2 regions of the Ureibacillus sp. FSL K6-2830 genome follow, and region 1 is predicted to be linked to the other one. Evidence: a T-box and tRNA genes for the amino acid it is inferred to sense, from the RefSeq annotation. Region 1 holds a T-box; the other holds one or more tRNA genes.
The links. A T-box is a leader RNA that pairs with one kind of tRNA and senses whether it is charged. The one in region 1 lies ahead of trpS (tryptophan--tRNA ligase), so its partner is inferred to be a tRNA-Trp.
Positions count from the first base shown of each region.

Region 2: it encodes a tRNA-Trp, which carries the amino acid that the T-box ahead of trpS (tryptophan--tRNA ligase) is inferred to sense. The anticodon was not compared.

Region 1 is NZ_JBBOQR010000001.1:806,627-821,303, reverse strand. Features, by position in the region: gene NSU17_RS04115 (IS4 family transposase) at 1-120, shown strand, start outside; gene NSU17_RS04110 (IS4 family transposase) at 514-1,785, shown strand; gene NSU17_RS04105 (Crp/Fnr family transcriptional regulator) at 2,127-2,834, opposite strand; gene NSU17_RS04100 (ATP-dependent Clp protease ATP-binding subunit) at 3,020-5,155, shown strand; gene NSU17_RS04095 (IS4 family transposase) at 5,592-6,707, opposite strand; gene NSU17_RS04090 (DUF2929 family protein) at 6,958-7,158, opposite strand; gene NSU17_RS04085 (beta-ketoacyl-ACP synthase III) at 7,349-8,287, shown strand; gene fabF (beta-ketoacyl-ACP synthase II) at 8,355-9,593, shown strand; gene trpS (tryptophan--tRNA ligase) at 9,860-10,855, opposite strand; T-box leader at 10,912-11,124, opposite strand; gene spxA (transcriptional regulator SpxA) at 11,563-11,958, shown strand; gene mecA (adaptor protein MecA) at 12,353-12,997, shown strand; gene NSU17_RS04060 (competence protein CoiA) at 13,136-14,272, shown strand; gene pepF (oligoendopeptidase F) at 14,317-14,677, shown strand, end outside.
Region 2 is NZ_JBBOQR010000001.1:2,288,155-2,302,831, reverse strand. Features, by position in the region: gene rpoN (RNA polymerase factor sigma-54) at 1-544, opposite strand, end outside; gene NSU17_RS11370 (acyl-CoA dehydrogenase family protein) at 732-1,886, shown strand; gene NSU17_RS11365 (acyl-CoA dehydrogenase family protein) at 1,883-2,935, shown strand; gene NSU17_RS11360 (enoyl-CoA hydratase/isomerase family protein) at 3,141-3,947, shown strand; gene NSU17_RS11355 (CaiB/BaiF CoA transferase family protein) at 4,079-5,233, shown strand; gene NSU17_RS11350 (IclR family transcriptional regulator) at 5,378-6,145, shown strand; gene NSU17_RS11345 (MBL fold metallo-hydrolase) at 6,173-6,970, opposite strand; partial or broken gene NSU17_RS11340 (transposase) at 7,519-7,719, shown strand; gene NSU17_RS11335 (hypothetical protein) at 8,016-8,558, shown strand; gene NSU17_RS11330 (hypothetical protein) at 8,894-9,172, opposite strand; gene NSU17_RS11325 (DHHA1 domain-containing protein) at 9,334-9,798, opposite strand; gene NSU17_RS11320 (ISL3 family transposase) at 9,926-10,801, shown strand; partial or broken gene NSU17_RS11315 (transposase) at 10,906-11,070, shown strand; tRNA gene NSU17_RS11310 (tRNA-Leu) at 11,209-11,291, opposite strand; tRNA gene NSU17_RS11305 (tRNA-Cys) at 11,342-11,415, opposite strand; tRNA gene NSU17_RS11300 (tRNA-Gly) at 11,423-11,497, opposite strand; tRNA gene NSU17_RS11295 (tRNA-Gln) at 11,503-11,577, opposite strand; tRNA gene NSU17_RS11290 (tRNA-His) at 11,612-11,687, opposite strand; tRNA gene NSU17_RS11285 (tRNA-His) at 11,714-11,789, opposite strand; tRNA gene NSU17_RS11280 (tRNA-Trp) at 11,816-11,889, opposite strand; tRNA gene NSU17_RS11275 (tRNA-Tyr) at 11,894-11,978, opposite strand; tRNA gene NSU17_RS11270 (tRNA-Thr) at 11,987-12,062, opposite strand; tRNA gene NSU17_RS11265 (tRNA-Phe) at 12,070-12,145, opposite strand; tRNA gene NSU17_RS11260 (tRNA-Asp) at 12,154-12,229, opposite strand; tRNA gene NSU17_RS11255 (tRNA-Met) at 12,234-12,310, opposite strand; tRNA gene NSU17_RS11250 (tRNA-Val) at 12,331-12,406, opposite strand; tRNA gene NSU17_RS11245 (tRNA-Glu) at 12,411-12,485, opposite strand; tRNA gene NSU17_RS11240 (tRNA-Ser) at 12,499-12,591, opposite strand; tRNA gene NSU17_RS11235 (tRNA-Asn) at 12,600-12,674, opposite strand; rRNA gene rrf (5S ribosomal RNA) at 12,689-12,804, opposite strand; rRNA gene NSU17_RS11225 (23S ribosomal RNA) at 12,927-14,677, opposite strand, start outside.

The sequences.
Region 1 (14,677 bases):
ACAAAAATCATGAAAGTGATTATAAGAAATAAGACACCTATTCGATCTGGGAGAAGCTACCCACGAAGGAATGGTCTGTCCTCAACAAAGTATCCCCTAAACCAAAAAAGGTGTCTATAAACAATACATAGGATAAATATAACCTATTTGTTTATTAAATGTAAATAAATTAGGGGCTTAAAAAAATAAAAATTTAAGCCCCGGGCATCCTATTGCCTTTTTTAGCCGATTTTAGAAAATTATCAACACTTTGTAGGTTGAATAGTATTTTTAAAAGTAGACAGCTAGATGGTTGCCTACTAACTGTAAATTATTGGTTGTATAAGTTTCTGACATTGGGCTCGAGCCCAATGTCATCAACTTAAGATTACATTTAATGGAAGTTTATTTGAAAATTAATCTTTAATTTAACATTCACAAAAATAGGTAAAAGGACTCTTGTATTTTATAAAAAACCACCAAAATCGTTTTAGATACCAATTTTTGGTTAATAAAACGAGGATGGTGGTTTTTTTGAAAACGAAAAGTACTTTTTTAGGCGCAATTGAGATTACTCGAAAGATGCTGAATGATGTGATGTTTATGCTTGAATCTCGGACAAAAGAAACGTATTTTACACGAAAAGAAAAGAAGTTAAATTTTAAAAATACTATTCTATTTAGCTTAAACTTTGTTAAAAAGAGCCTCCAAATTGAACTTGACGACTTTTTCGACAAATTTAATTTATCAGAAATTAGTATTTCCAAACAAGGCTATTCAGCCGCACGAAAAAAGATTTCTCCTCTCGCTTTTGTAAAACTTACAAAAGCGATTGTGAATTGGTATTATGAAGAAAATTCCTTTAAAACTTATCGTGGATTTAGACTTTGCGCAATCGATGGAAGTGTGCTCCAAATCCCTGATACTGAGGAGCTTCGAAATTATTTTGGGTATGGAAAAAATCATAAGACAAGTTATGCAAGAGCTAGTGCCTCTTGTATTTACGATCTTGAGAATGGAATCATTATTACTTCTAGAATCAATCCATATAAGGTAGCTGAGCGAGATAGTGCAAAGGATATGATTGAAGAACTCGTACAAATTGGATTAAAAAATGATCTTTTTTTATTTGATCGAGGGTATCCATCGAGAGATTTTATTGCCTATTTAGATGCCCTTGGTATCAAATATGTGATGCGATGTCAAAAAAATACGATAAAGGAAATTGTCGAAGCGAAAGATGCTGATCAAAACATTCATATAATACATAGGAAACAAGTGATTACTGCTCGTGTAGTTAGATTCCCACTGGATTCTGGCACGGAAGAAATACTTGTCACAAATTTAACCGAGGAAGAGTTTGGTATCTCTGAGTTTAAATCTCTTTATTTTAAACGCTGGGGAATTGAAACAGAATATAATGATGTGAAAAATAAAATCGAAATAGAAAATTTCACGGGTAGTTCGAAAATCGCAATTGAACAAGATTTCTATGCATCAATATATTTATCGAATATGGTCAGTTTATTGAGAAATGATGCCAATGAAACAATTAATGAGGAGAGTAAGAAAAAAAGACGAAAACATGATTATCAAGTAAACACAAATATCTTAATAGGAAAATTAAAAGATAGGATGGTTCACTTATTATTAGAAGATTGTCCAATCAAAAGAGAGAGAATGTTTACAAAAATCATGAAAGTGATTATAAGAAATAAGACACCTATTCGATCTGGGAGAAGCTACCCACGAAGGAATGGTCTGTCCTCAACAAAGTATCCCCTAAACCAAAAAAGGTGTCTATAAACAATACATAGGATAAATATAACCTATTTGTTTATTAAATGTAAATAAATTAGGGGCTTAAAAAAATAAAAATTTAAGCCCCGGGCATCCTATTGCCTTTTTTAGCCGATTTTAGAAAATTATCAACACTTTGTAGGTTGAATAGTATTTTTAAAAGTAGACAGCCAGATGGTTGCCTACTAACTGTAAATTATTGGTTGTATAAGTTTCTGACATTGGGCTCGAGCCGGGCCCTCGGAAAGCGTCCCCGGAACGGAAATCAATTCTTCAATTATCAAAAAAACACCATTTTCTCCCGTGAGAAAATGGTGTTTTTTTATCTTTTGTCCCAGCCTCCATGTTCAATCAATGCGGCAAACGGATAGCGGACAGTTTTCGCAACATATTTCTTTCTTCAAATACTCTAAATTGTGAATGGTAATGATGCTTTTATCAAATGAAATAACTCCTTGTTTTTTTAGATCATTCAGCATACGATTCACCATTTCTCGACTTGTGGAGCAAAGATTGGCAAGATCCGAATTCGTTAAATTGAAATCAATGTAAAGATCGTTGTTTTCATTCAATTTGCCGTAAGTATTGGCAAGTCGAATGAGGGTTGAGTAAAGAGCCCCTTTTTTACCGTGCATCACTAAATCCCGTAAAATACTTTGGGTTTTCAGATGTTCATTTTGTAGCCATTTAATATATTCAATCATTAATGTCGGTTGCTCAGTTAAAAGCATTTCTAATGAATCTTTTTTCATGGACAAAAGTTCAGTATTCATCATTGCTTTAGCAGTCATTGTATGATTGATAGGAGGACCAAAAACAGAACATTCACCGATCATGGAGTTAGGACCACAAATTCTTAGCGTTAATTCTTTACCGCTTTCTGTTTCTTTGCTTAATTGTACAGCTCCTTTTTGAATAAGATAAAGTTCTTCTGCATTTTCACCTTCCTGGAAGATTTGATTTCCTTTATCTATTTTCAATAACAGACCATGTTCTGCAAATAGCGAATAAAAATTCATAGGAACCATATCGACTAAGACCATGCTATTCATCACATCCTTAATAATGATGTTAATTTGTCGGTTCCATTCAACGACACACATTAAACCTATATATATAATACCACATTAATCTGTTATTTTTTTGAATAATTTTGGAGATATTTTTTGCATTTCCATAATCGTAATCTTATAATCAAGTTAGTCAAAGAAGGTCAAACTGTTTTGAAGAGGTGGGTTGTATGCAATTACAACAGGAAGATAATCGTAATGCATTAGAAAAATTTGGTCGCAATTTAAATGAAGAAGTAAAAAAAGGGAAAATTGATCCTGTTATTGGTCGCGACGAGGAAATTCGAAATGTGATTCGTATTTTATCCAGAAAAACGAAAAACAATCCAGTGTTAATTGGAGAACCTGGCGTTGGGAAAACCGCAATCGTTGAAGGGCTGGCTCAACGAATTGTTCGTAAAGATGTGCCAGAAGGATTGAAAGATTGCATTCTTTGGGAATTGGATATGAGTTCATTGATTGCTGGAGCTAGTTTCCGTGGTCAATTCGAGGAACGTTTAAAAAGCGTATTAAAAGAAATTCGAGAATCAGATGGGCGCATTATTTTATTTATTGATGAGATTCATACGATTGTTGGTGCAGGTAGAGCAGAAGGTTCAATGGATGCTGGGAATATTTTAAAGCCAATGCTTGCTCGTGGTGAGCTTCATTGTATCGGGGCGACTACGTTAGATGAATATCGTAAATATATTGAAAAAGATCCAGCTTTAGAACGAAGATTCCAACAAGTGATGGTGAGAGAACCATCTGTTGAAGATACGATTTCGATATTGAGGGGCTTAAAAGAACGTTTTGAATTGCATCACGGAGTAAGAATTCATGACCGGGCGATTATCGCTGCTTCTCAGCTTTCCAATCGCTATATTACAGATCGCTTTTTACCGGACAAAGCCATTGATTTAATTGATGAAGCTTGTGCGATGATTCGTACGGAAATCGATTCCATGCCCCAAGAATTGGATGATGTGACTCGCCGCGTGATGCAACTGGAAATAGAAGAACAAGCGTTAATGAAAGAAAAGGACGAGGCGAGTAAAAAACGGTTGGAAGCTCTGAGGGAAGAATTAAAAGAATTAAAAGAAGAACAGGCGGAACTCCAAAAGAAATGGCAGTTTGAAAAAGAAGGATTGGAACAGCTTCAAAAGAAACGGGAAATATTGGATGAATACCGCCGCCAGTTGGAAGCTGCGGAAAGCAAGTACGATTTGAATAAAGCGGCGGAACTTCGCCACGGAAAAATCCCGGCTGTGGAAAAAGAAATCAAACAATTGGAAGAAGCGTTGGCAAATGCTTCAGAAAATCGGATTTTAAGAGAAGAAGTTACGGCAGAAGAAATTGCAACAATTGTTTCTCGATGGACGGGAATTCCAGTTACAAAATTAGTCGAAGGTGAACGGGAAAAATTATTGCGTTTAAAAGATACTCTCCATGAAAGAGTCGTTGGGCAAGATGAAGCGGTGAAACTCGTGACAGAAGCTGTATGGCGTGCACGTGCTGGCATTAAAGATCCTTACCGTCCAATCGGTTCCTTCATTTTCCTTGGTCCAACTGGAGTAGGGAAAACGGAGCTTGCAAAAGCATTAGCAGCTCAATTGTTTGATTCGGAAAATCATTTTATTCGTATCGATATGAGTGAATATATGGAAAAACATAGTGTATCCCGATTAGTTGGTGCACCTCCAGGGTATGTTGGCTATGAAGAGGGCGGACAATTGACTGAAGCGGTACGTCGCAATCCTTATTCTGTTATTTTATTAGATGAAATTGAAAAAGCCCATCCAGATGTGGCAAATATTTTGCTTCAAATTTTAGATGATGGTCGGATTACGGATAGCCAAGGGCGTCTTGTTAACTTTACGAATACGGTTATCATTATGACATCCAATATCGGTTCTCAGTACTTATTGGAAGCAGGCTCTCATTTTGACGAAAATGTTGAAAACGTTGTAATGAGAGAACTTCGAAAACATTTCAAGCCAGAATTGTTAAACCGGATAGATGATATTATTTTATTCCATGCATTGACGGATGAACACTTTACTACAATCGCTTGGAAATACATTAAACAATTGCAACAACGAGTAGCTGAAAATGAAATTACGCTAATCGTGGATGATGAAGTGGTAAATTGGGTCGTAGAAAACGGTATTGATCCGCAATTTGGTGCAAGACCATTAAAACGATTTGTGCAACGACATGTTGAAACGGCTGTGGCAAGAGAGTTGTTAAAGGGAGAAATTCTTCCAGGCGAGACGATGAGGGTTTCCTTAACAGAAGGTCAATTAGTAGTAGCAAAAGGTGAATAAAGTACGTGGGGAAACGGCTTGAGCTCTTTTTTGCTCAGCCGTTTTTTAAGAAAAGGCGAAAATAAAATGGGTTATTTTATATGTTGCTACGAACTTCTTAGACCCCATTTTGTTTGGCTAATATGTTCAAAGGAATGACTAATATCCTCCTTGGATTGACTATTATAAGTTCGATTGTGACTAATATTTCTGAATATTATTAATATTCAACTGTATGACTATAATCCATTTTTTCCTTGGTTATTATGTACAAGCGAATGCCTATATCAAAAATTTGAGATAAATTTAATCATTAGCATTGCATAAATATAGTTAGAATTTTCTGTTAATTAATTTTTGTGAATTTGTGCCAAAAAGACAAAACCTAAAGAAAGGTGGCACTGCCCATTTGGTAAATATATACAGTTAAACCAGAGCGACAACGACAAAAGGGAGATTATGGACTGGCTCGCCCATCAAATTTTCGCAACCAAACATAAGCTGGTTTCCACAGAGCTCTCTTTAACCAACGAGTAATTCGAAGTAGAGATTTCTTACTTTTCATCTCCAATTGAATGAGAACATGTAAGCAATACGTGATAAGGGCTAAGAAAATTTGATTTTGAATAGCTGTTTCACTCATTCCATAAAAGTGCTTAATTTCTACGTGTTGCTTGAGCCATTTGAAAAAGAGTTCAATAGCCCAGCGAGATCGGTAAATATCACTTATCTCTTCTGGTTTTAAATCAAATCGGTTGGTGATGAAACGAAGTAAGTTCCCTTTTGTGTCCATAACTTCTAGTAGACGAAAGACATTTTCAGTACGATTTTGTGTGGTACCAATGTAGACCATTTTATCGGATAGAACGTGACAATCATCAGGAAGTGAAAATGTATAGACTTCACGAATGACTGCGTTTTTCTTCAGTCTTGAAACGAAGAAATAGCCATCATCTGTCATCCGATCAAAACGTTCATAGTCCACATAACCGCGGTCAAACACATACATGGCTTCTTTATCATCCACTAGGACTTCGAGTTGATTTCGGTCATGTTCTTTTGCTGTCGTAATCACTGCTTTTTCAGGATAGACGGTGTCTTTATCCATGAAAACGAGCCGTAAGTGTAGCTTTACACCAGCTTTTGTTTTACGGAATTTTGCCCATTTATAATTGGTCAAATTCAACGGGAGTGTACTTGAATCAATGATTTTCAGTGGCATATTCTTTCCGGTTTTATAATGGTACCGTTGAATTTTCCAAACAAGATCCAAGAACAAATTTGCAAGAATTAGTGGGTTGATCTGATTGTTTTTTCGGGATAGCTGAGAGGCACTTATCGATTCAAATCCGAGTGCTTTTTGAAGATCTTCGTCTACAAGTGCATCACTCATTTCCTCTAAGCTCTTAAATTCGAGCAGCTGGGCTACCAATAAAAGTTTAATATAGGCTTCTGTTGTCAGCTTTTTTGTGTAATAGTCCTGTTTCAATTCTTTGACTTGTTCGCTAAGTTTTTGAATATTTATGGGTGAAACCCATTTACCAAATGATGAAATTAGTGTATTCTTGTCCATAACGTTTATCCTTTACGATTGGATTTGGACAGGAACCACCTGTACTTCCATTGTAAAGGATTTTTTTGTTTCGAAAGCAATAAAAAATTGAACATTCTTAGTATTTTGAATCATCAGATTTAATTAGTGCAATGCTAGTGAAATTTAATAATGAATGCATAAATTAATTGTTAAACAAAATAAAAAACGAATGGGGAAGATAGGAGTCCCATTCGTTTATTTTGTGCGCCTTGTCAATGCTATTGATAGATTATTGTTGGTCTGCTTTAAGTTCTTTTGGAGATTCGCTAGGAATGATCGCAGCTACAACCCAAACGAGAACTGTGAAAATAACAGCAACTACTAAAGTTGTAACAAAGTCAAAAACTGTAATTCCTAAAATAGAACCAACTACGTAGCTTAACATAGAAATTAATAAAATTCCCCAAATGAATGACATAATATATTGCATTTCGTTTCACCTCTATCGAACTTTAATTACTAATATATACTTTGCTCATCTTAATAATCATAACATAGTACGACAAAAATGAACAATAAACTTTTCGTAGAAACAAATTTTTCTGTTGTGAATTTCATTATTATGGTCTATAATTAAGACCAACTACTAATCGTAAGTATTAAATTGGGGGTTAAATACCATGAATGCAGGAATTCTAGGATTAGGAAAATATGTTCCTGAAAAGATTGTCACAAATTTTGATTTAGAGAAAGTTTTAGATACAAATGATGAATGGATTCGTACGCGTACAGGAATTCAAGAAAGAAGAATTGCTCGTGAAGATGAAGATTCCTCAGATATGGCATTTGAAGCGGCAAAAGAAGCTCTTGAAAACTCTGGAATTTCACCAGAACAGATTGGATTGATTTTAGTAGCAACGGTTACGCCGGACCGAGCTTTTCCAAGCGTTGCATGTCAACTTCAAGAACGATTAGGAGCTAGCAATGCGGCTGCAATGGACATTTCAGCTGCCTGCTCTGGGTTTATTTATGCCCTTGCAACAGCGAAATTGTATGTAGAAAGCAACAGCTATGACTATGTATTAGTTGTTGGTGTTGAAAAATTATCAAAAATCACGGATTGGAAAGACCGCAATACAGCTGTCCTTTTTGGCGACGGTGCAAGTGCTGCTATCGTTGGTAAAGTATCTGAAGGAAGAGGGATTTTGGCCTTTGAATTAGGCGCTGATGGCACTGGCGGAAAATACTTGAATATGAACGATGATAATTTCATTTATATGAACGGCCGCGAAGTTTTCAAATTTGCAGTGCGTCAAATGGGTGCAACAGCATTGTCCGTTCTTGAAAAGGCAGGATTGTCAAAAGAAGATGTTGATTTCCTAGTTCCGCACCAAGCGAATATCCGCATTATGGAATCAGCGAGAGAAAGATTGGAATTGGAAGAAGATAAATTATCAAAACGCATTCATAAATATGGCAATACCTCTTCTTCCTCAATCGGTATCGCTTTAAAAGAGGAGCTGGATGAAGGAAAAATTAAAGATGATGATATCGTAGTATTAGTAGGATTCGGTGGAGGACTCACTTGGGGCGGCGCCGTAATAAAATGGGGAAAATAATAGATTTTCATATTCCAGTTATAGTAATTTATAAGTATAGTTAATCCTAAGGGGGTACTAGAGATACATGAAAAGGAGAGTTGTCATTACCGGTATAGGTGCTGTTACACCACTAGGTAATACAGTAGATGAAACCTGGTCAGCAATTAAAGAAGGGAAATCCGGCATTGGGCCGTTAACAAGAGTCGATGCAGAATTATTCCCAGCTAAAGTTGCTGCTGAAGTAAAAAATTTTGATATTGAACAATATATTGATCGAAAAGAAGCAAGAAAGATGGACCGTTTCACTCATTACGCGCTTGCTTCTGCATTGATGGCAGTGAAAGATGCAGATTTAGTAATTAATGAAGAAAATGCTAACCGCGTTGGTGTTTGGATTGGTTCTGGAATCGGTGGGATGGAAACGTATGAACAACAATTTGAAGTGTTCCAAAAACGTGGTGCACGCCGAGTAAGTCCATTTTTCGTTCCAATGATGATTCCAGATATGGCAAGTGGGCAAGTTTCGATTTATTTAGGAGCAAAAGGTCCAAATGCTTGTACAGTAACAGCATGTGCTTCTGGAACAAACTCTATTGGTGATGCTTTTAAAGTGATTCAGCGTGGCGATGCAGATGTCATGATTACGGGTGGAACGGAAGCTCCAATCGTAAAAATGGCTGTTGCTGGATTCTGTTCAAGTACTGCGCTTTCGCTAAACACAGACCCAGCTACGGCATCTCGTCCATTCGATAAAGAACGCGATGGATTTGTTATAGGTGAAGGTGCAGGTATTCTTGTATTAGAAGAGTATGAACATGCAAAAGCTCGCGGTGCAAAAATTTATGCGGAAATCGTTGGATACGGCGCAACAGGTGATGCTTATCATATTACAGCTCCAGCGCCAAATGGTGAAGGTGCTGCCCGTGCTATCCAGCAAGCTATTGAAGATGCGGGTATTGATCCTTCAGAAATAGGATATATCAATGCTCATGGAACAAGTACACCATACAATGACTTATATGAAACAATGGCTGTCAAAACGGTCTTTGGAGACCATGCATATAAATTAGCTATGAGTTCAACAAAATCCATGACAGGTCACTTGCTTGGTGCAGCGGGTGGTATTGAAGCAATCTTTACAGCATTAGCATTAAAAGAAGGAATTTTACCACCTACAATTAACTTGCATAATCCAGATCCTGAGTGTGACCTTGATTATGTACCAAATGAAGCTCGTAAAGCAGATATTCAATATGCTATGAGCAATTCCTTAGGATTTGGTGGACATAATGCAAGCCTTGTATTCAAAAAAATAGAAGAATAAAAAATTGTCGATAAGTAAAATGCGTTTAGCTTAAAGCTAAACGCATTTTTACTTAATTTGATGAATAATAAGAGTAGTAAAGGATGGTGGCTTGATATTTCGATTTATGCTGTTTTTATTCAGCTATGGCATTTGCGTTATTTCGGTAAGCAATCTTCTTTTATACTTAAACTATCGGACGCTTGGTTATTCTTGGCGCGCAGTCTTTTTTTATATTTTAGGTTCTCCTGAATTGTATTTCATGATCATATCATTAGTAATATTATTTATCGTAATATTCGACCTATTCCCATCGCGATTTCCATTTTCTTAACGGTTTCGTTTGCAATGGCGTTGGCTTTTTCTGCACCTTCATCTAAGATGTTATCTAATTCTTCTGAATCGATAAGTTCGTTGAATCGTTCTTGAATTGGCGTTAAATGTTCAATTAAGCAAGTAGCAACCCCTTCCTTAAAGGCACCGTATCCAAGGCCTTCATATTTTTTTACAACCTCATCAATGGATTTATTTGTTACTGCTGCTTCAATTGTAAGTAAGTTGGAGATACCTGGTTTCTTTTCTTCGTCGAAAGCGACAACACCATCTGAATCTGTAACGGCTGATTTAATTTTTTTCATGATTTCTTTAGGTGTATCTAATAAGCGAATTGTCGCTTTTGTATTTGGGTCGGACTTGCTCATTTTTTTCGTAGGGTCTTGCAATGACTTAATGCGAGCTCCTGCTTTTGGTAATTGAATTTCTGGAATTTTAAATACCTCACCATATCGTTTATTGAATCGTTCTGCCAAATCACGAGTCAATTCAATATGTTGTTTTTGGTCTTCTCCAACAGGAACGATATCCGTATTATATAATAGGATATCAGCAGCCATTAACGGTGGATAAGTTAATAGACCAACAGAAACGAATTCTTTTCCTTCCTTTGCTGATTTATCTTTAAATTGAGTCATTCTTTCGAGCTCACCAATGGATGAAATACATTGTAACATCCAGCCAGCTTTTGTATGAGCAGGTACTTCCGATTGAATAAATAACGTTGCTTTTTTCGGATCAATGCCCGTTGCAAGATATGTAGCAGCAAGGGTGCGAATGTTTTGTCGCAATTCTTTTGGATCTTGTGGAACGGTAATGGCATGTTGGTCTACTATACAGTAAATTGCATTTCCTTCATCTTGAAGTGCAGGGAATTGCATAAACGCTCCGATATAGTTCCCCAATGTAATAACTCCAGTTGGTTGTACTCCTGAAAAAATAGTCTTCATTAACACTACCTCCTATTTTTATCCATAAAAAAACATCAAACGACCAATACAAATTGTATTGGGACGAATGATGTATATCCGCGGTACCACCCAGTTTGCCTTAAAAGGCCGCTCTCGATTCTTCGTAACGTGAAGCGTACGAGCTTTACTACTCACTTTCGTAAAGCCAACTCGAAAGTCCATTCCATTTGCTCTGCGATCTGTTTGCACCTACCACAGACTCTCTAAACGCAGAAATCAAATGTACTACTCTTCGTCATCGTTGTTCAATGTATATACTCGGTAAATTATGAGTGAATTATAAAGTAATTCAAAGGAAAAATCAAACGTGAAAAATTTTTCATTTTGGAATGAGATGAAAAAGATTTGGGTAGTATTGTAGTAGGAAAATGTAAGGAAATTTTATCACTAAATATAGAAATTCTTGATTGCCGTTATCTATCTAATTGAGAAAATAAATTGGAAGATAAAGGAGGGAAGAAAATACAACTTTAGTAGGAAATTTTATGTTAATTGTGAAAAAAAGCTAAGATTCACGAATGTTTTTTTAAATTTATCATATGAATATGTGAATTTTTCAATTATCCTATATTCAAAAGGAAAAGAATGTTGTATAATTAATACAGAATTTAAAATAATATTAATTCTAAATTAATAATAAAGCATAGATGCCTTTGATTTATATATAGAAGGGAAGTGTAACAATGATTGTAACATTATTTACATCACCTAGTTGTACATCATGTAGAAAAGCGAAAGCTTGGCTAGAGCAACATGATATTCCATATAGAGAACGAAATATTTTTTCAGAACCGCTAACAATTAGTGAAATTAAAGAAATTTTACGAATGACAGAGGATGGAACTGACGAAATTATTTCTACACGCTCTAAAGTATTCCAAAAGTTAAACGTTGATGTGGAGAGTTTACCTTTACAAAAATTATATGAATTAATCCAAGAACATCCAGGATTACTCCGAAGACCAATTATTTTAGATGAGAAGCGTCTGCAAGTTGGTTACAATGAAGATGAAATCCGTCGATTTTTACCTCGAAAAGTACGTGCTTATCAATTAATGGAAGCCCAAAAAATGGTCAATTAATCATATAATGTGGTGAAAAAGTGTAAATTCAGTCAACGTTTGTTTGACTTGTTTACGCTTTTTTATTGCATTTTTTTTTAATGAATTCCTTCATAAAGAAAATTCATCCTTTTTTCACTTAATACTTGATTTAATTGATATTGTCATCTACAATTTTGAATAATTCAAATAATTTTATTTGAAGGGTGTTTTTCCTTTTCATTTTCTATTAGTTCATCATACAATAGAATCATAGAATGAAACATAAATATTCATTAAGCATTTTGTTCTGTATACCAAGGGATGTAAAGGGGAAAGGCACTAAAGAATTGGGGTGTATTTTACTCCGATTCAAACATACTAAGTACACGCTTTCGGTTTTTCAACCAATGACTGTGAAGGGAGTTGAAATCTCATGGACATCGAACGCGTAAATGAAAATACAATAAAGCTCTTTATCACATATCGTGATATTGAGGATCGCGGTTATAGCCGTGAAGAAATATGGTATAACAGAGCAAAAGGCGAAGAGTTATTTTGGGATATGATTGGTGAAATCAACACAGAAGAATATTTCGATTTAGATGGCCCAATTTGGATACACGTGAATGCTTCAGAACAAGGTTTAGAAGTAATCGTCACACGTGCCAATGTAAATGATTCAGATCCAAGCTCTCTGTTCTCTAATTTTGATGAACATCATGAAGCTACAGTTAACCATAAAGACCCGTTCAATCCCTTCGATGATGATGATGTGTTAAATCATGAAGGAATTGCGAACATATCATTATATAAATTCAAGGATATCGACGAAATTATTCCAGTAGCAAATCGATTAGTGGAGTACGGCTTGCACACTTCTTTATATAAATATGAAAATTATTACTATATTGCCATCGATTTTGCTGGTGTGAATGATAGTGCAACTCGTCAAAATATACGCTCGATTTTAAATGAATATTTAACAAGTTCAAAAATGACAATATATCGTTTAAAAGAGTATGGTACAGCGATCATGGAAGAAGATTGCTTGGAAACAATTGTTCATTACTTTAATTAAATGTGCCTAAGTGTAGGCACTTTTTTTATGTTAATATTTTGAATTTCAGTTAATCTCCCCCTTGAAAAATATATCTTGTTGTATGCTCTTGTCAATCCTAAAATTCTGCCATAAAATGGTGTGAAAAGGGGGGGTTTTGTGCTTGTAGCAATTACAGAAAATCAAGAAAGATTTGTGATTGATTCTACAATTCCTCATACAACATTAAAACGACTTAGAGAAGAAAGACAATTCTATTGCCCACAATGCGGTGAAAAACTCCAATTGAAAATTGGAACCGTTAAAGTGCCTCACTTTGCTCACATTTCAATAAATCATTGCGAGTCTTATTTTTCTGAAGGTGAAACAATCCAACATCTCCAAGGAAAAGAACAGCTGTTTCAACTTTTTCGATATCTTCAAGTCCCCGTATTGCTAGAGCCTTATATAGCTGAACTAAAGCAAAAGCCAGATCTGCTAATAAATTTAAATGGATATCAGTATGCCATTGAATTCCAATGTAGTCCAATAAAGCATGAACGATTTCTTGAGCGAAATAACGGTTACAATCAAAAAAATATCCAACCTATTTGGATTCCATTGACTCCTATTCAAAAAATAAAAGGAAATGGCTTACAAAAAATTACCCTTCCTCATCAACTCCAACAATTTATTACTAGCGAAAAGAAAGCAAAATATTTAATGACATATAATCCAAATACAAAGCAATTTTTGTATATATCTAACCTCATTCATTTAAAGGGAATTAGTTATTTATCAAAAATTAGTCCTCTCCCACTATTAAAACAAAAATTCCCATTTTATATACCGAGGCCTTTTACAGAAAAGGAATTTTCCAATGTATTAAATGCATACCGTAATTTTATCAATCAATTTTTAAAATCAAGGGTATTATTTAGCCGAAAAGGTGTAAATGATTTTTTTTTGAGAAGTGTTTATGAGCTGCGAATAGACCTTTATCAATTTCCAATATTTTTAGGAATTCCTATTTGCGGAAATGAAGCATTTCATGTATGTGCAATAGAATGGCAAACTGAACTAATGTATTTTATTTATTTATTGGGAATTAAGGTACATGCAATCAATCAAAACGTAATAATTGACTTTTTACGATGGTCAAAGCGGGTATGTACGAGTGAGGCTATTCAAGTTGTTAATCGATATGTAGAACTTCTCAAAGATTTGTCTGTGGAAGATATGATGAGCACAGTGAAAAAAGAACAATTAGAGGAATTGCTATATAGGCAATTTCTTGCAACAAGAGGAAAATATTGAGAAAATAGGATTGTGAAAAAATTTATCATTACGGGGGCATTGACATGGCAAAAAAATTATTAACACGTGATGAAGTGCCTGTCGAATTGACTTGGGATTTATCAACAATTTTCCCTTCAGACGAGGCATGGGAGGAAGAATTTAAACAGATTGAGCAATTAATTTCAGAAGCAGAAAAGTATAAAGGGAAAGCAACAGAAAGCGCAAAAAGTTTATATGAAACATTGCAATTTAGCGACAAAATTTCTGAGCGCTTCGGGAAATTATACGTATATAGTCATTTGAAACACGATGAAGATACGACGAAAAGCAAATATCAAGGGATGGAAAGCCGTGCACGTTCTCTAGGAGCAAAGATTAATGCGGCATGGTCTTTCTTAACTCCTGAAATTTTAACTTTATCGG
Region 2 (14,677 bases), 1.5 Mb from region 1:
GGGGCACATTGGGAAATCGGTTCGTTTGAATCAATAAATACTCAATGTAATTACGTGCTCCAACTCCGACAGGCTCAAGCGTCTGAAGCAATTGGATGATCTCTTCAACATGAGCTGAAGTCGTATGAAATTTTTCAGCTACTTCAGCTAATTCAACATCTAAAAATAAACGGTCATCTAAAGAACAAATTAAAAATTTTAATATTTTTACATCCAAATCACTTAGAGGAACCGCTAGTGGAATTTGCTCAATAAAAAATTGTTCAAAATTCTCTTGAACTCTTGCGCTGCGCTCAATAAAATCCCAATGATTTTCTTCGCTCGAAAAGGATGGAGACATTTTTTCTTTGATATAAGAGGTTTCCAAGAGCTTCTGAAAACTATTATTTTCACTATCTAAAGTAAGCAATGGGTTCTCATTTGCTTTTTCAATTAAATATTGTTCCAACTCCAAACTGGACATTTGCAAGATTTCCAAACTTTGAATTTGATCTAATCGCAGAGTTTTCATTAATCTATTTTCCAATTTTACTTGCATTTGCATTGTGTTCCCCCCATTTTTTAATCCCCATTTAATTTTTCCCTATAAAATTATTTATCTACATGAAAGAGAAAAAATAACAAAATTGTTAGAATTTTTTATATTTTTTATTGACACCTTAAAAAACTATGATTATATTTGTAATACGATAACGATTACCGTAATACGGTAAAATAAGGAGGATGATGTCATGTTTCGATTGCCAACAGTACAATTTACGCAGGAACAAGAAACGTTTCGTTTAGAAGTCCGCAAATTCCTGCAAGAGCATGTTAAAAAAGGAACCTTTACCCCAAAATGCGATTCCTGGTTGAGCGGTGTCGATCCTTCATTCTCAAAACTCATCGGTGAACAGGGCTGGATTGGCATGACGTGGCCAAAAAAATATGGAGGTCAGGAGAGGAGCACTATTGATCGCTATATTTTAACGGAAGAGTTTTTAGCAAGTGGAGCACCTGTTGCAGCCCATTGGTTTGCGGATCGTCAAACGGGGCCATTGCTACTTCGTTACGGTACAGAAGAACAAAGGCAATTTTTCCTGCCAAAAATCGCCCGAGGGGAATGCTACTTTGCCATTGGTTTAAGTGAACCAAACAGTGGTTCGGATTTGGCTTCGGTTCGTACACGGGCAGAAAAGGTAGAGGGTGGTTGGATTGTGAACGGTCAGAAAATTTGGACAAGCAACGCCCACGTATGTCATTACATGGTGACTCTTGTACGCACAAGTCCATTTGATGGAAAAAACAAACATGCAGGATTGAGCCAACTGATTATCGATTTACATGCAGAAGGAGTATCAATAGTTCCGATTAAATTTTTAACAGGTGAACATCATTTCAACGAAGTATTTTTCGATAATGTGTTTGTTCCAGACAATATGGTTGTAGGCCAGATTGGAAATGGATGGGAGCAAGGCTTGGCAGAACTTGCATTTGAGCGAAGTGGTCCGGAACGTATTTTAAGTACGTATCTCCTAATAGACGAATTGATTCAAGAATTAAAGCTTCAGGACAATAAAGAAGGATTAAAACAAGCAACAAAACTTCTTTCCCGTTTATGGAGCCTGAGGAATTTATCCATTGGAGTTGCAAAATTATTGGAATCCGGCGATGGAAAAAACGTTGCCATACCTGCATCTTTAGTAAAGGCAATCGGTACTAAGTTTGAACAAAGCGTTCCTGAGGTTGCACGACTGCTCGTTGAAACCTATCCAAAACTGGATGCAGAGAGAAAATTTGACCGCTATATGGCTCAGTCCATTTTACATTCACCCGGTTTTACAATCCGCGGTGGTACAACAGAAATTCTATACGGTATGTTGGCGAAAGGGGTTGTGGCGAAATGAGCGAAATGAAAGAGATGATTTTAGATGTTGCGGAACGCATGTTGGAAGATCGTGTTACAAAAGACGTAGTGGATGTGCTTGAAAAAGGTGATTGGTCAAAAGATACTTGGACATTATTTGTAGAAAACGGTATGGTCTCCGTTGCCCTTTCAGAAGAACATGGCGGTGCTGGAGGAGACTTAGAGGACCTTCTAAATCTTGTACGTTTAACAGGTAAATATGCTGCACCCATTCCTTTTGCAGAAACAGCATTTGCCAACTTCATACTTGAAACCAGCAATCTGGCAGTAGTTGATAAAATTGCGACTTACTCCCTTCAAGATGGATTTATTTCTCAGAATAATCAAATTAATGGTGTATTGCACAACGTTCCTTGGGCAAGACATGCCAAATATCTAGTAGCCCTTGTACAAAGCAATCAAGGGGTGCATGTTGCACTAATCGATTTGGCTAATGCTACGATACAGCCAAGCACTAACTTGGCAAGCGAGCCACGGGATACAGTCATATTGAATAATGCGCAAGCACACTCTTCAGCCGTTTTATCGGATGAACAAATTTTCTATTTCAAAACAATCGAAACTGCATTTAAAATCGCTTTAATGACGGGGGCCATTGAAAAAATCAATGAGTTATCTGTCCAATATTCAAAAGAACGGGAACAATTTGGACGCCCAATTCACCGCTTCCAGTTGGTGCAATACCAAATCGCACAATTAGCTGGGGAAACCGCCATTGCAATTGCTGCATTCAATAACGTTTGTGCCGCTATTCAATCACAAAAATTATTGCATGAAGTTGCATTTGCGCGCATCCGTTTTGAAGACGCAATTTCAACAGTTGCTTCCGTTTCCCATCAATTGCATGCTGCAATTGGTACGACACATGAACATGCATTACACCAATACACTCGACGTTTATGGGCTTGGCGGGATGAAGGAACAAATGCGGATTTTTGGAGTGAACATATTGCCGACTATTTATTGAATCGTGATGCTGAATTGTGGGCTTATCTCACAAAAACAGCTCAAACAGTTGTAAAAAAATAATATTTCTCAATTGAGTAAATTTAAGAAAAGCCGTGCTTTCGGGACGTTTTACTGCACTTTCCTCCAGTGTTTCACTGGAAAGATATCAGTAAACATCCCGTATCACCTTCCCCTTTCACCTTTTGAAATTTTTTGACTCAGATATTTTTTTAATAACGAAACTTAGCAGAAAGATAGAACAAGAATTTTAAAGGAGAGATTTTTTATGGCTGATTTAATTTTTGAAGTAGAAAATCATATTGCTACGATTACATTAAATCGTCCTGAAAGCTATAACGCTTTTAGCGAAGAAATGATTGCCAATTGGATAAAAGCACTGGAAACAGTAAGAGATGATGATTCGATACGAGTGGTCATTGTAAAAGGAAACGGAAAAGCGTTTTGTGCTGGGGGCGATGTGAAAGCCATGCAAGCTGGAGAAGGTTTTTTCAAAAGCAAGGAGGACATCTCTTCCACCGGATTGGCACGTAAAAATTCACTATGGAAGAAAATTCAACGAATTCCTTTGCTTTTGGAAGAAATCGATAAACCTGTGATTGCACAAATACACGGCTTTGCAATGGGAGCTGGACTGGATATGGCATTAATGTGTGACATTCGAATTGCTGCAGTCTCAACAAAGTTATCGGAAAGCTATATAAACGTTGCCATTGTGCCAGGAGATGGTGGTGCATATTATTTACCGAAACTTGTTGGCATCGACAAAGCATTGGATATGTTTTGGACCGCAAGGATTTTTACAGCTGAGGAAGCAAAAGAATTGGGATTCGTAACCTTTGTAGTAGATGATAATGAACTTGAACAATTTACCCGCTCGTATGCAGAAAAGCTTGCAAATGGACCGCAAACAGCCATTCGTTTTATTAAACGGGCAGTTTATCAAAGCCAAAAAATGGATTTACGCTCAGCGCTTGACTACATTTCATCTCAAATGGCCATTGTGACAGAACTTGATGACTTTAAAGAAGGCGTAGATGCAGTAGTCAATAAGCGTAAACCTTTTTATAAATAAGACAACTATTCGGGTGCAATATAGATGTAGTAATGAAAAAAGAAGCCGAATGATATATAACTTCATCAAGTATAGGGAAACATGCAGTACGTAAATTCTCTGGAAAGTAAATTTAGAGAGGAGAATTGAATATGCAACAGCCTCTACAAAATATAAAAGTCATAGATTTATCCCGAGTTTATGCTGCACCAGCAGGCTCTATGATTTTAGGCGATTTAGGTGCAGAAGTCATCCGCATCGAGCATCCAAAAGGCATGGACAGCATGCGTGATTGGGGTCCATTCATAAATGGACAAAGCACCTACTACCTTTGTGCCAACCGCAATAAACTCTCCATCACGCTTGATTTAAAAACGGATGAAGGGAAAGAACAATTAAAAAACTTAATTAAAGATGCAGATGTTTTATTAGAAAACTTCAAAACTGGCGATATGCAGCGGATGGGGCTTCATTACGAAGAACTAAAAAAAATCAATCCCCGCCTCATCCATTGTGCAGTAACAGGATTCGGCCAAACTGGTCCTCTCGCACATATGCCTGGATTCGATCCAGTCATTCAAGCAATGAGCGGTTTAATGGACGTTACAGGGCAACCGGATGGCGAGCCGACAAAAGTCGGGGTGCCTATTGCCGATATTTTAACTTCTCTATATGTTGTCATTGGCGTATTATCAGCATTGCGCATGCGTGACATGACTGGAGAAGGACAATTTATCGATCTTTCCCTGCTTGATGTGCAAATTAGCAGCCTTGCAAATGTTGCAAGTGCCTATATTAATGCCGGCTTCATTTCTAAACGTTTAGGCAACCTTCATAATAATGTCGCTCCATATCAAGTTTTCAATTGTGCAGATGGTCCATTGATGATTTGTGCAGGTACAAATGACCAGTTCCGTAAACTATGTAAAATGCTTGGCCACGAAGAATGGGTGGAAGATGAACGTTTCTTAACGAATTCCCTGCGCAAAAAACATGAATCGATTCTTAGCCAAATGATATCTGAAATTACGCTTACTAAAACACGGGATGAATGGATTCTCTTATTACATCAATATAAAATCCCTTGTGGAAAAGTGCATACCATTGCTGAAGCTCTTGAGCAGCCTCAAGTAAAAGCTCGCAACTTAATTGGAGAACTCGAACATCCTCAATATGGCAAAGTCAAATTCATTAAAAATCCATTGCAATTTTCGGGCTTAAATATCCAATATAAACTTGCACCTCCATTGCTTGGCGAACATTCCGATAAGTATTTGGAACAACCAATAAATTTTAAACAGTCATAAAACACTTTCGTTAATATGAAACAACTTAAATATTCTTATATAATAGTGGAATAGCAAAAGAACTCATTTTGCATTTTCTCTTTAATGAAGTAGGTTTCCCGGACAAGTGTTAAACTAAAAAACTGCATGAAGTAGGTGTAAGAATTGGATAAAGTAACATATGAAAAAAACTATACAATTACATCGCTGCACAAAGCCATTCGAGTATTAAAAGCATTCTCAAATGATGAACCGAGTCTTTCCTTAACAGAACTCAGCAAAAAAACTGGAATAACCATCTCCAGTTTGCAACGCATTGTTTCTACCTTCGTTGTTGAAGGATTTTTGCATAAAAATGAGCAAACAAAGCGTTATCAACTCGGCCACTCATTATTATATTTAGGAAACTTAGTGAAACAAGAGTCGAGCTTAATTCTTGTAGCAGAACCCATTTTAAAACGTTTAAACGAAGAAACAAAAGAAAGTCTTTCACTTAATATCATCGATGGTTATGAACGAAGATGCATTTTAAATTTTGATTCATCATATCCACTTTCAACAAAAATGCTAGTAGGTGACACTTCCCCACTTTACGCAGGAGCATCATCAAAAACGCTGCTTGCATTTATGCCTAATTATAAGGATTATGTAAATAATGTTCAATTAGATAAGATTACTGAACATACCGTAAAAACAAAGGAACAGCTCCTGAAACAATTGGAACAAATTCGTGAGCAAGGGTATTGCATCAGCAACGGTGAAAGAGTTCGCGGAGCATGGTCCATATCTGTTCCCATTTTAAATGCAGCACAGGAATCCATTGCATCAATCAGCATAGTCATTCCAGTAATTCGATATACGGATTACAATGAAACAGAACTCATACAAAAAATGCAACAAGCCGCAAAAGAAATTGAAAATCAATTGTATTAGGTGCCAGGCACTTTTTGTACCTAGCACCTATTCATTCAACAAGAACCGTACATTTTCCTCATGGCACTTCTTTAAACTTCTTTTGTAACGATATGAATCAACTAAATGTTCATGTTCTGCATTGGACTGAATCACTTGTTTAAGGTTATTAATATATTTAAGGCTATCCTGTTTTCTTATTAGAATTTCTTCTGTGCTGCGAGCAACATGGCCATGCCCTGTAATTAAGAATTTAATTCGGTGAACCGATAAAATCGCTTCCGTTTTTTCTAATGTTTTCATATAGTCGGTTGAACTTGAATAAATAAATGGGAATTCTATATCGGATAAATAATCGCCTGCAATCCAAATCCCGAGAGGCTCAACAATTGCAAAGATGCCATCATCCGTATGTCCCTTCGCTTCATAAAAAGTGAGCGTGGTATTGCCGATTTTCAGTTGCTCGCCGTCTTTCTTCACAACAATATCCACGTTGGGATAAACTACCGGAGTTTTTCGATCGATATAATACTCATCATCAAACGCCTTTACTTGTTCCAGAATCTCATTTGGATTTTTCAACTGAAAGGCTTCGCTAGCAATAACAATTGCTTCTGGAAATGCTCCAGCCCCCACGATGTGGTCCCAATCGGAATGAGTGATAATCAAATAAACAGGTCGGTTTCCTTTCATGCTTACTACATGCTCACGAATTTCATCCACTTCAGAAGGAAGCAGACATGGATCGACGACAATCACACAATCTTCAGTTTGAATAACAGTGGACGTAGTTTTATAAAGTTGGCTTTCGAATACGGTGAGGTGTTTGTCTTGATATTGAATCATATTGATCTCCTCTTTGTATTAATTTGTCACTATCGTAAATCTTCAATATTACCAATTTGAATCTCTTTCAATGATTGCTCTAAACAATATTCTAAGTCATTACGAGTACGTAATAAACGTTGAAAAGTACGCCCTTAGCTATCTTAAAAAGGAACCGTATTTACTTTTCACGTTACTCTATATACTGTTTTGTTTAATGGTGGTTAGTTTTTTAATCAAGAATTTGTCGGGAGATTTTGATATGTTGTTTTTTGATTAACTCATTTCATTTTTGTCTTTTATAACAAGCTTGCTTAACTTATTGATTTCTTGTAATTCTGTAAAGATAAAAAATTTTATTCCATTCTTTGATAATTATTATGGGAATTTGAATTTTAGAAAGTAAAAAAACTGTGGGATTGAACCCACAGTTAATTTTTTAATATTTCAATGAAATAATTTAGTTTGTCTATTGAAGTGATATTTTCATTACTAGATGTAGTATAGATTTATGGACACAACTTGGTTAAGTCATTAATATTAAACTAACGAAAGGTTGTGTCCGAATCATGAGTCAAAAACGGTATAATCAAGAATTTAAACAAACAGTAGTTGAGCTTTATCGCTCAGGCACTCCAGTCAGTCAACTCTCTAGCGAATATGGTGTTTCAGAAGTAACGATTTATAAATGGATTAAGCAACTCTCTCCAATTGAATGTGAACAGGAATTAACTTTGGCTGATATAGAAGCCATTCAAAAAGAAATGATTGAGCATTTTTTAGAGCCTGCTAAAAGTGCTGAAGAGATTAAAAATGATGAAAGTCTAACAGGTTTAAGCCTTCTAAAAGCAATGTCACCTAAATTTCAGAACTGGACAATTCTTGAGGCAAAACATTATTATCATAAAGTTTTTTCTGTTGAACCTCAAGATCATGAAATTCAATTATTTTTTGAATATCTTGGTACATTAGCTGAATTAAAAGCATACCAACAGGAAGAGAAAGATTTAAAACATAAAATTGAAAAATTAGAGAAAGAAATCAGAAGATTAAAGGGGGAAATGGTGTGAGTAAGGGTTTGATTTCACCAGAATTAAGAGAAAAACGCATTTTAATTTTACAATCTTTATTAGAATCTTTAAAAGTCCATTATCCTAACGCGATTTTTGATAAAAGCAAGGAAGGGAGGTATAGATTGTTAATCCCCTATACAACAAAGGATCAGTTTATCGTTGATTTTTCATCTGAAGTACCAGATGGAATTAGAATGGGATTTGTATTAGACATTGATCAACCAGAACCTAGAGATGAAGGAAGAAGAAAAGAATTTCAAAAAATAATAGCTCCATACCTTCCTCAGTTAGCAAAGATGTTAGATGCCGTAGTAATTGAAAAACAAAAGAATGAATCGATAATAAAGGATGGCCGTTTTTCCTGGATAAAAAATTCTGCCCATCGAAGAATGGGATTACATCAGTATAGAAGATTTTCAAATATTAATTTTGAAAATGACTCAGTTGACGATATCACAATAGTCATATTACCTGTTATTGAACGTTTTATAAAGTCAGTTTCAGAACTAATAACCAAAATAAAATTGCCTAATTAATACTCAGGGGGGATGATGAATGGCTAAAACAACAGGGGTACTTAGAGGATTTGATAAAGCTGGCAGATTCGTTATTCCTGCTGAATGGTTAGAACGTTAGAACTTGGAGTGGATGATCTTTTAGAAATTAGCTACGATGGTACCACAATATATCTCCGTAAACATCAACCGTTTTGTGTTTTTTGTGGTGAGCAGGATGAAAAGCTGGTTTCATTTAAAAATAAAAACATTTGTCAGTCTTGTGCAGCAGAGATAACTTCAGTAGTTCAAAGTTCATTAAAGGTAGAAGAAATAAAATAAGCAAAGGAGCCTTGAAAAAAGCCAAGGCTTCTTTGTTATTTAGCTAAGCGAAGATCATGAATAAGAAAGTCTTTTGTTATTGGACAGTTAGGCGTATATAAGAATTCGGTCAATGGGTATGCTTGGAGTTTTGTTACGTATCCCCCTTTAAAGAAAGCAATTGCTTCTTTTTTGTTTGTCGTTAATTTTAAGTGTTCATTGTTTTTACCGAATGTTTGAAACTGTTTGATTGCCAGCGGTGAGCAGTAAAACAACGGCTTTGGAAATGACATTCCGAATGGTTCTAACGCGCTTAAGTCATCAAAAATATGCATAGGGAACTGATGTAAGGGAATGGTACTAATATATTTTAATTTTGGATTTAGTGGCGGTTCGTCTAAGGCTGCTAGTTGAATCGCTTCTTTAAAAGCATGGATATGATCGAAATCGAGTTGAATCGAAAAACCAGCAGCGGCTCGATGACCACCGTATTTGGTTAGGAAATGTGAGCATTTCTCTTAATCACATTAATAATGGAGAAATCTGTACTATTTACACTTCTGGCAGAACCGGCTCCTGTCGAGGAAATCACAACCGCTGGCTTTTTGAATTTATTTGCTATTTTTGCGGCAATGAGACCAATAATTCCGCTGTGAAAATCATCGCAAACAACAATAACATTTTGTTTGTACCATTGGTTTTGAATAATTTGTTCCTCAATACGTCGGAATTGTTCTTTTGTCATTTGTTGCCGCTTTTTATTTAAAGTCATTAATGAATAAAGATCGGCTTTTGCACATAAAGGGTTGACTAGGATATCGACAGCTTGGTTTGGATCACCAATTCGTCCCGACGAGTTAAAAATCGGTCCAATTTGAAAGCTAATGGTGGAACTATCGACATATTTAATTCGTAACATCTCAAAGAGTTTTTTTAATACAGGGGTTGGTGTATAATTCATTTTCTGCAATCCAAGTTTACAAATAATACGATTTTCTCCTTTAAGAGGCATTAGATCCGCAATCGTACCTAACGTGGCAAACTCAATAAATTCGTAAACATGTTTATCCCAAGGAAAAGATATTGCGATGAAACATCATGTTTCTCATGCCACTGTCAGTCGTGTCATTGACAGCTTTTATAGCTACTATCAACCAAATGTTCACTACCTTCCAAAGCATTTGTGTTTTGACGAGTTTAAATCAGTGAAATCCGCAGCTGGAGCGATGTCCTTTATTTTCTGCGACTCTGAAACGGGGGAGATTGTGGATATCGTGGAGGACCGGAGATTACATGTCCTCAAAGAGTATTTCTTACGGTATTCCAAGAAGGCGAGAGATGCGGTAAAAACGATTGTCATCGATATGTACAGCCCTTATATTTCCTTAATCCAAGAAGTTTTCCCTAAAGCGGAAATCGTACTCGACAAATTCCATATCCTCCAACTATTTAGCAGAGCTTTAAACAAAACGCGCATCAACGTCATGAATCGGGATAAAAAGAATTACAATAAATTGAAAAAATACTGGAAGCTCCTTCTGAAAGATCAAACAAAACTTGATTATAAGAACTATACATATCATCGTTGCTTTAAAAAGCATATGTGTGAGGTGGAGATTCTCCACTATCTCATTGATTTAGATTCTGAATTAAAAGCGTCCTATGAGTTATATCAATACGTTCGACATTGCATCAAAACCAAAGACTTTGAGCTCTTGAAGAAAACCTTGGCGAATAAACAGAACAGCGTTTCCAGCTATATGAAAACCGCCATCAAGACAATCAACAAATACATCAATTACGTCGAGAATACGTTGAAATATGATTATAACAACGGCATTTTAGAGGGGATTAATAACAAAATCAAAGTGATTAAACGCATTTCTTTCGGTTATCGATCCTTCTATCACTTTAGAAACCGAATATTCATTACCCAAAACTTAGCGAAAATAAAAACAGCTTAGGGGAACCTCGAATTTCCCCTAAGCCATCCGATTACATATTACCAAATAATGTCACTAAAATTTATTCACCAACACCATTTGACAAAGAACCCAAATACATCAATTACGTCGAGAATACGCTAAAGTACGATTATAACAACGGCATTTTAGAGGGAATTCATAACAAAATCAAAGTGATCAAACGCATTTCTTTCGGTTATCGATCCTTCTATCACTTTAGAAACCGAATATTCATTACCCAAAACTTAGCGAAAATAAAAACAGCTTAGGGGAACCTCGAATTTCCCCTAAGCCATCCGATTACATATTACCAAATAATGTCACTAAAATTTATTCACCAACACCATTTGACAAAGAACCCATTATTACTGAAGGCTTTGATGATATAAGGTTTCCTTGAATCCTAATGCCGATGGTGGGAGTCGAACCCACACTCCTTTTGGGAACACGATTTTGAGTCGTGCGCGTCTGCCAATTCCGCCACATCGGCATAATAAAAAAGAGAAAAAAATAAATCGGTTAAACCGATATTTATTTTTTTGGAGGCGGCTACCGGATTCGAACCGGTGATAAGGGTGTTGCAGACCCGTGCCTTACCGCTTGGCTAAGCCGCCAAATTACTGGAGCGGAAGACGGGGTTCGAACCCGCGACCCCCACCTTGGCAAGGTGGTGTTCTACCACTGAACTACTTCCGCATGAATGGCTGGGGTACCAGGATTCGAACCTGGGCATGACGGAATCAAAATCCGTTGCCTTACCACTTGGCTATACCCCAATAATATTATATAAACAACTTATATTCTATTTTATGGGGCGGCTGATGGGAATCGAACCCACGTATGTCGGATCCACAATCCGATGCGTTAACCACTTCGCCACAGCCGCCAAAAGCAGGCATATTAAAATATGTATGGGGCGACTGATGGGAATCGAACCCACGTATGTCGGATCCACAATCCGATGCGTTAACCACTTCGCCACAGTCGCCAAAATATCTTGATGAAAATTAAAAATGGCAGGGGCAGTAGGAATCGAACCCACACCAAAGGTTTTGGAGACCTCTATTCTACCGTTAAACTATGCCCCTGTAATGGTGGAGGGGGGCGGATTCGAACCGCCGAACCCAAAGGGAACGGATTTACAGTCCGTCGCGTTTAGCCACTTCGCTACCCCTCCGGAAAGTATGGTGCCGGCGAAAGGAATCGAACCCTCAACCTACTGATTACAAGTCAGTTGCTCTGCCAATTGAGCTACACCGGCATATTTATGGTGGGTCGGGACGGAATCGAACCGCCGACACTTTGATCTTCAGTCAAATGCTCTACCAACTGAGCTACCGACCCACTTTTTATGGCGGTCCCGACGGGACTCGAACCCGCGATCTCCTGCGTGACAGGCAGGCATGTTAACCGCTACACCACGGGACCACTTTGGTTGCGGGGACAGGATTTGAACCTGCGACCTCCGGGTTATGAGCCCGACGAGCTACCAGACTGCTCTACCCCGCGATAATGTTAATTATTTTTTATGGTGGAGGATGACGGGATCGAACCGCCGACCCCCTGCTTGTAAGGCAGGTGCTCTCCCAGCTGAGCTAATCCTCCTAATTGGTGACCCCTACGGGATTCGAACCCGTGTTACCGCCGTGAAAGGGCGGTGTCTTAACCACTTGACCAAGGGGCCAATCTCTTAATTATGGCGGAGAGTAAGGGATTTGAACCCTTGAGACAGGTTATCCCCGTCTACACGATTTCCAATCGTGCTCCTTCAGCCTCTCGGACAACTCTCCAAGAAGAATGGCTCCGAAGGTAGGATTCGAACCTACGACCAACCGGTTAACAGCCGGTTGCTCTACCACTGAGCTACTTCGGAATGATTTTATATAAGCCTAGCAACGTCCTACTCTCACAAGGGGAAGCCCCCTACTACCATCGGCGCTAAAGAGCTTAACTTCCGTGTTCGGTATGGGAACGGGTGTGACCTCTTTGCTATCGCCACTAGGCTTGATTCCTTACCGAAAGACAAGTATTATTATATCATATTCTATACTTTTTTCAAGTATTTTTTATATTTTTTAATTACGAGAGGTTGTTCTCTCAAAACTGGATAACGACATTGAAATGATTGGTTAAGTCCTCGATCGATTAGTATCCGTCAGCTCCACACGTCACCGTGCTTCCACCTCGGACCTATCTACCTCATCGTCTTTGAGGGATCTTACTTGCTTATGCAATGGGAAATCTCATCTTGAGGGGGGCTTCATGCTTAGATGCTTTCAGCACTTATCCCGTCCACACATAGCTACCCAGCGGTGCCTTTGGCAAGACAACTGGTACACCAGCGGTGTGTCCATCCCGGTCCTCTCGTACTAAGGACAGCTCCTCTCAAATTTCCTACGCCCACGACGGATAGGGACCGAACTGTCTCACGACGTTCTGAACCCAGCTCGCGTACCGCTTTAATGGGCGAACAGCCCAACCCTTGGGACCGACTACAGCCCCAGGATGCGATGAGCCGACATCGAGGTGCCAAACCTCCCCGTCGATGTGGACTCTTGGGGGAGATAAGCCTGTTATCCCCGGGGTAGCTTTTATCCGTTGAGCGATGGCCCTTCCATGCGGAACCACCGGATCACTAAGCCCGTCTTTCGACCCTGCTCGACTTGTAGGTCTCGCAGTCAAGCTCCCTTATGCCTTTACACTCTGCGAATGATTTCCAACCATTCTGAGGGAACCTTTGGGCGCCTCCGTTACCTTTTAGGAGGCGACCGCCCCAGTCAAACTGTCCACCTGACACTGTCTCCCAAGCCGATCAGGCTTGCGGGTTAGAATTTCAGTACAACCAGGGTAGTATCCCAAGGGCGCCTCCAGGGAAGCTGGCGCTCCCCCTTCTACGGCTCCTACCTATCCTGTACAAGTTGCACCGAAATTCAATATCAGGTTACAGTAAAGCTCCACGGGGTCTTTCCGTCCTGTCGCGGGTAACCTGCATCTTCACAGGTACTATAATTTCACCGAGTCTCTCGTTGAGACAGTGCCCAGATCGTTACGCCTTTCGTGCGGGTCGGAACTTACCCGACAAGGAATTTCGCTACCTTAGGACCGTTATAGTTACGGCCGCCGTTTACTGGGGCTTCAATTCGGAGCTTCGCTTGCGCTAACTCCTCCTCTTAACCTTCCAGCACCGGGCAGGCGTCAGCCCCTATACTTCACCTTACGGTTTTGCAGAGACCTGTGTTTTTGCTAAACAGTCGCCTGGGCCTATTCACTGCGGCTCATCAGGGCTTGCACCCCAATGAGCACCCCTTCTCCCGAAGTTACGGGGTCATTTTGCCGAGTTCCTTAACGAGAGTTCTCTCGCTCACCTTAGGATTCTCTCCTCGACTACCTGTGTCGGTTTGCGGTACGGGCACCTCCCGCCTCGCTAGAGGCTTTTCTTGGCAGTGTGAAATCAGGAACTTCGCGCATAACGCGCTCCCCATCACAGCTCGGCGTATTAGGAAGCGGATTTGCCTACTTCCACGCCTTGCTGCTTGGACACGCTCGACCAACGGCGTGCATTCCCTATCCTCCTGCGTCCCCCCATCACTCAAACGGCGGGGAGGTGGTACAGGAATATCAACCTGTTGTCCATCGTCTACGCCTTTCGGCCTCGACTTAGGTCCCGACTAACCCTGAGCGGACGAGCCTTCCTCAGGAAACCTTAGTCATTCGGTGGATGGGATTCTCACCCATCTTTCGCTACTCATACCGGCATTCTCACTTCTAAGCGCTCCACCAGTCCTTCCGGTCTGACTTCGACGCACTTAGAACGCTCTCCTACCACTCGTGCAACGCACGAATCCACAGCTTCGGTGAATCGTTTAGCCCCGATAC